Regions from separate parts of the Mechercharimyces mesophilus genome, predicted to be linked through region 1. Evidence: predicted binding sites of a transcription regulator. Region 1 holds the regulator's gene; the other holds the start of a gene.

Evidence for each region. Region 1 encodes LexA, which represses DNA repair genes until DNA is damaged. Its sites were predicted from a motif close to CGAACATATGTTCG; they were not measured.
Region 2: the regulator LexA is predicted to act here: its motif matches at 1,423-1,436, upstream of uvrB (excinuclease ABC subunit UvrB).

What each region holds. Positions count from the first base shown of each region.
Region 1 is NZ_JCBAPH010000001.1:1,047,094-1,050,525, forward strand. Features, by position in the region: gene abc-f (ribosomal protection-like ABC-F family protein) at 1-1,373, shown strand, start outside; gene lexA (transcriptional repressor LexA) at 1,511-2,143, opposite strand; gene yneA (cell division suppressor protein YneA) at 2,346-2,627, shown strand; gene AC6RGY_RS05355 (Mpo1-like protein) at 2,790-3,107, shown strand; gene AC6RGY_RS05360 (DUF4129 domain-containing protein) at 3,207-3,432, opposite strand, start outside.
Region 2 is NZ_JCBAPH010000002.1:163,516-166,947, reverse strand. Features, by position in the region: gene AC6RGY_RS08485 (S41 family peptidase) at 1-830, shown strand, start outside; gene uvrB (excinuclease ABC subunit UvrB) at 1,499-3,432, shown strand, end outside.

The sequences.
Region 1 (3,432 bases):
CCTCGATTTCTCAATGGAATGACAAGAAACGGGAGATGAGTGGCGGGGAACAGACACGAATGCGTATTCATGAGGCTTTGGGTTCACCCTCCGATGTATTGTTAGCAGATGAACCAACATCTCATCTAGATCAGAAGGGAATCGAGTGGCTCAAACAACGATTGTCCCGCTATCAAGGGGCCATCTTACTTATCTCTCACGATCGCCAATTATTAGACGATATATGTACGACGATTTGGGAGATTGAAGAGCAGACAGTCTCTGTATTTAGGGGGAATTATAGCTCCTATCAAGAGCAAAAAGAAAGAAGAAGAGCCCGACACATTGAGCAGTATGAGCAAGCTCAACTAAAAAAGGAGCAATTAGAAAAGGCACTCCGACAGAAAAGGGATCAAGCGATACGGATGATAAAGCCTTCTAAGGTAAGCACGTCGGAATCCAGAATGCAAAAAGCAGGGAAAGGTTCTCAACAAAAATCGATCCACCAGTCTATACGCGTGTTAGAAGCTCGCCTTGCAAAATTGGAGGAAATAGAAAAACCTCTTTCCCTTCCGCAAATGAAAATGGTTGTTCCGCGTGATCTCTCCATGAAAAAAAGAATTCTTGTCCGTGCTGAAGGCTTTGCCGGACAGCGGGAAGGAAAGAGTTTATGGGAACCGAGTGATTGGATCATCACTTCTGGAGATAAAGTAGCTGTGATCGGTGAGAATGGATCCGGCAAAACGACTCTTTTGCAGAGGTTCTTCCATCCAGATTCTACGCTTCGCTTATCTCCAGAAGTGAAGCCTGGATTTTTTCAGCAAAACCTAGATATCCTGGATGAAGAACGGACGATATTAGAAAATGTTATAGAATCAAGCATATGGGATCAATCCCTTGTTCGTACTTTTTTAGCACGCCTCGCGTTTCGTCCGAATGATTGGCAGAAGAAAGTATCCCTCCTTAGTGGAGGTGAAAGGGTGAAGGTTGGACTGGCTAAAGTGTTCCTGAGCGATATGAATCTTCTACTACTGGACGAAGTCACGAATTACTTAGACTTGGTTGGAATGGAAGCTGTAGAGGAATGGATCACTCACTTTCCTGGAACCGTCGTTTTTGCTTCGCATGATCAACGGCTTCTACACAGCGTAACCACGAAAGTAATCCATTTAAAAGGCGGTAGAATCCAAACTTTTACAGGATCATGGGAAGAGTATAAGAAAAGGGAAAGTAGTCCGCAGTTGAAACCACAAGCGACAGAGAGCAGAAGAATGATGATTGAGCATGAACTTGCAGAAGTGATCAGTCTGCTTGCTACCAGTCCTTCGCAAAAGGAGGCGTTGGAAGAACGCTTTCAGCAATTACTGTGTGAGAAAAAACAGTTCGAACAATAGGTTCATGAATGCGCATAATCGTATTGGAGATATCCGATTCTTTCATACGCAAACACCTTACATCGGCTAAAATAGAGACAAGCCCTGAGGTTCCAAAAGAGCCTCAGGGCTTGTCTCTATTTATTTCAATTTTCTTCTTACATGCTTGTACGTAATAGTCCGATTACTTTTCCTAAGATGGTTACTTGAGGAAGAAGGAGGGCTTCCATTTGATCATTTTCCGGCTGAAGTCGAATATGGTCTTTTTCTACATATAAACGCTTCACTGTTGCTTCGCCTTCTTCCGTCATCGCAACGATGATATCTCCATTATTAGCCGACTGTTGCTGATGCACAATCAGCTTGTCCCCGTTTAGAATACCGGCATTGATCATACTTTCCCCTTGAACGGTAAGGAGAAAAACAGCATCTTTGTTGCCGATCATTTGGAGCGGAAGCGGTAAGTACTCATCCACATTCTCTACTGCTGTGATAGGCTCACCAGCTGTAACCTTCCCAATCAAGGGAACAAGCACTGACGCATCCTGTTGCTTCACAGAATCATCTCCGGAACGATGTGGATCGAGCACCTCAATGGCCCGTGGTTTAGTAGGATCGCGTCGGATGAATGCTTTTTCTTCCAAGCGAGCAAGATGCCCATGCACAGTGGAGCTAGACGCTAGTCCAACTGCCTCACCGATTTCACGAACCGATGGGGGATATCCTTTTTCTCGTACTTCACTTTTAATAAAATCGAGTATGGCTTGTTGACGAGCGGAGAGTTTTGACAATGTGCTCATCTCCCTTCAGTACGAATAGTGGACTCAGTTATAGGTGAGTTGCTCTTTTACCAAAGTATACATGAATGTGAAGAAAAGCGCAAACATAAGTTCGAAAAACCCCTTGACGGAACGTAAGTTCTAGTATAACGTTATAAGTACAAACATATGCTTGTACAAACTAGCGGAAATGAGTGAAAGGAGCGCGTGCTCATTGATTCGAAACCGAAGGACAAGCTTACTATTGACCCTCTTAGGCTGTTTCCTTTTCTTTTTCTTCATTAGAAGCGAAGTGATCGCCAATGACCCTCTTCCCAACACAGTTGAAGTGAAGGTGCAAGCAGGGGATACACTATGGGAAATAGCACGAGTTCGTTCCGATGAGAGCACAGATATTCGGGAGGTCATCGCCGATATTAAAGAGATAAATCAGATTCACGACGGAATCATTCATCCAGGTCAAACCTTAAAGGTGCCATTGAGCAAAGGGAAATAAAAATAGCAGTCCTCTTTGTGTTCCTAATTCGACACAGGGGAGAGCGATCCTTCTGATTTGGCGAAAGTTCGTTCTCCTTTTATTTTCTTTATTTTCTGAAGCAGGTTTTTATGCAGAAAGAGCAAATAGAAGCATAGTGTAGAGTAAAAAGGAGGAATCTCAGTGAACATCCAGAGCCTACTAGAAAAATACCGTGAAGATCATCAACATCCGGTGAACAAACTGACACATGCCATCGGCATTCCGATGATCGTCCTCTCTTTACCGTGGTTTTTCTTTCAATGGAAAATAGCACTCCTTTTATTTATCATTGGATGGATATTGCAATTTGTTGGTCATGCCTTTGAAGGGAAGAAACCATCGTTCTTTTCCAATCCTCTGTTTCTTTTTGCAGGGGTACTTTGGTGGATTAAAAAATGGGGGAAGAAGGAAGAGAGCACTAGCACTTCAAATGAACATTCGCCTTCTGGACAAAAATGAAAACGCTTTCAGATTACGGCCATAAAAAAGCGATGCCTATGATGGCATCGCTTTTTTCGTTCAGGAAGTGAAAAAATCACTTCCTGTTCATGAACTTTATTACTCCTTACGGCCATATCGTGCTTCGATATATTGATCGGTCAAAGGATCGATTTCGGGAGCTATCGAGGGGTTTTCTTTTTTTAAGCGAACAGCGTACTCTCTCGCCGTCTCAGAATGATCTCTCGCTAGTCCCTTTGCACGCATGCGCTGAAGGAATTGATCATATTGCTTGCGAACCCTTCCTTCCAAAGGACTATAGGGCCAGGTAGAAACACCCACATTT
Region 2 (3,432 bases), on a different contig from region 1:
AGATGATGTCTGGTCAAGTGGGTCGAATCGAAATTACTCAGTTTGCTCATGAGACGGGAACGGACTTTACCAAATCACTTAAGGAGTTGGAGAGCCAAGGCCTTAAAGGATTGGTGATTGATGTTCGAGGAAACCCAGGTGGCTTGCTCAATGTCGTGGAGGAGATTGCTAGCCAATTGATACCTGAGGAAGAGACCATTGTTATTAAACAAGACAAGACAGGAGCATCGCAAAAGAGCGTTTCTAGTCTTAGTGGGAAGAAAGAATACCCGATTGCGATCTTGACGGATAAGGGAAGCGCGAGCGCATCCGAGATTTTAGCAGCCGCCATGCAGGAGTCAGGTGGATACCCTGTTGTTGGTGAAAAGTCTTATGGAAAAGGGACCGTACAAACTGCGAAGGACTTCCAAGATGGCAGTAATTTGAAACTGACGATTGCGAAGTGGCTAACACCGAACGGGAACTGGATTCATGAAAAGGGAGTGGAGCCGGATATTAAAGTGGAGCGACCGGACTACTACCAAGCGGTGCCTCCACAGGCGGAAAAACCACTAAAGAAAGATATGGCTTCTACCGAAGTGAAGAACTTGCAAATGATTTTAAAAGCTCTTGGATTCTCCCCAGATCGAGTGGATGGGTACTTTAGTGAGCAGACCGAAACAGCGGTCAAAGCATTCCAAAAGCTACATGACCTTGATATGACAGGTGTGGTAGATGATCAAACTGCAGCCAAGATCCAAGAGAAGTTCATCGAACATCTGAAGGAACCAAAGAACGATGTACAGTTACAAACAGCAATTGAAACCTTGAAAAAACAAGCAAAAGAATGACCTGCATAGATGCAAGACAACCCCCTTTCTCAACTGAGAAAGGGGGTTGTCTTTATTTCGAAGTGGCGAGAGAACCTGATGCTCTTATGTAGTCTGTTTTTATCCGTTGACATATGGTGCAGACCATGGCATGGCAGATTACTAGGAAAGTCCCCACTTGGTGAAACAGTAATTCGCTCACCCTAAGAATGGTTGGAAGATGGGCGAGCGGTTTCTCCTTGAGAGACTCTGAGCCGTGGATCAGGCAGCGATAGGAGATGCCGCCGCCATCAACCAGGCTACGAGGGAACCTGACGTTCCCATGCAGTATATTATCACCTGATGGTTTATGATGTAGATCTTGCAAATTAACACGCAAGTCCCTATTTGAAGTAACAAAAATTTTTTAGGTGTGATCATAATCCTGCTGGTGGCTGAGGTGCCTTCGAAGGCATTATTTTTGATAAAAGGAGTAGAAGAGAGAATATAAGGAGAAAAAGAAGGTAAGGACGATGAATAGGCAATCATGATCATTAGATTATTCTTTTGACATAAAAGGCTTTCGAATGAGCAATATCGAGAGAAAAGAAGAAAGAGAAATTTAGTAGACTAGAAAACAAGTGTTCGTTTTCCGCATTTGCCTGTGTTATAATCAATAAGAAGATCGAAGAAGCGTGGGGTGATCACGAATGGATCGATTTCATTTAGTGTCGGAATATCAACCGCAAGGGGATCAGCCAAAAGCAATTACCCAATTGGTGGAAGGAATTGAATCAGGCAAGCGTATGCAGACGTTGCTTGGAGCTACGGGTACGGGCAAAACCTTTACCATTGCTCAAACGATTTCCAAAGTGAAAAAACCAACTTTGGTTATTGCCCCAAACAAAACGTTGGCAGCGCAATTATGTGGAGAGCTAAAAGAGTTTTTTCCAGAAAACGCTGTGGAATACTTTGTGAGTTACTATGATTATTATCAGCCAGAGGCGTATTTGCCTCAGTCAGATACTTTTATCGAGAAAGATGCTTCGATCAATGATGAGATTGATAAGCTACGTCACTCTGCTACGAGTGCGTTGTTTGAACGCGAAGACGTGATTGTGGTTGCAAGTGTCTCTTGTATTTATGGATTGGGTTCACCCAATGAATATCGTGATTTAGTGTTATCCCTGCGTGTGGGAATGGAGAAAGAGCGAAATGAGATCTTGCGTAAATTGGTGGATATCCAATATGAACGCAATGATATTAACTTTGTGCGCGGAACCTTTCGCGTACGTGGCGACGTCGTCGAGATTTTCCCAGTATCACGCAGTGAACAGGCGGTACGGGTAGAGTTCTTTGGTGACGAGATTGAGCGGATTCGTGAGATCGATACCGTTACAGGAGAGATCTTAGGCGACCGAGACCATGTAGCTGTCTTTCCTGCTTCTCACTATGTGACGCGTGAGTCCGTACTACAACGGGCGCTAAAAGATATCGAAACCGAACTGCAGGAACGATTGGCGGAACTGAATGCGGAGAACAAATTGGTAGAAGCGCAGCGCTTAGAACAGCGCACACGTTATGACATGGAGATGATGCGCGAGGTTGGTTTCTGTTCGGGCATTGAAAACTACTCTCGTCATTTGGTAGGCAACAAAGAAGGGGACCCTCCCTTTACATTGATTGACTATTTTCCTGATGATTTTATCATGGTAGTAGATGAATCACACATTACCATTCCTCAGATAGGTGCCATGTATAATGGGGATCGCGCTCGTAAAAATGTTCTGGTTGAACACGGTTTTCGTCTGCCATCGGCGAAGGACAATCGGCCATTAAAATTTGAAGAGTTTGAAGAGCGGGTTTCTCAGCTGATTGCCGTATCCGCTACCCCGGGTCCATATGAAATCGAGCATGCGCCTGATGTGGTAGAACAAATTATTCGTCCCACAGGCTTAATTGACCCCAAAATTTCTGTGCGTCCCATCCAAGGACAGATTGATGATCTTATTGGAGAGATCAATGAACGGATTACGCGTGATGAGCGGGTGTTGGTGACCACACTAACAAAAAAGATGTCAGAAGACTTGACGGACTACCTAAAAGAAGTGGGTATTCGTGTTCGTTATCTGCATTCTGATATTAAGACGTTCGAACGGATGCAGATTCTGCGTGATTTACGCTTGGGTGAGTTTGATGTGTTGATCGGGATCAACCTGTTACGTGAAGGCTTAGACTTACCGGAAGTTTCATTAGTAGCCATACTGGATGCGGATAAAGAAGGCTTTTTACGTGCGGAACGATCGCTTGTACAAACCATTGGTCGTGCGGCCCGTAATGCCCGCGGTGAAGTCGTCATGTACGCTGATAACATGACGAAGTCGATGCAGAAGGCGATCGACGAAACGGAACGGCGCCGAGCCATCCAGGTGGCGTACAATGAAAAGCATGGAATTGTTCCGCAAACGGTGAAAAAAGCAGTGCGTGAAGTGATTGAAGCAACCAAAGTAGCGGAAGAAGCAGAAGCATATGGAGTGAAAGAAGATGTGAAGGCGATGGGGGCAAAAGAACGCAAAGCCTTTATTGCCAAGATGGAAAAAGAGATGAAAGAGGCAGCCAAGGAATTGGATTTCGAACGAGCGGC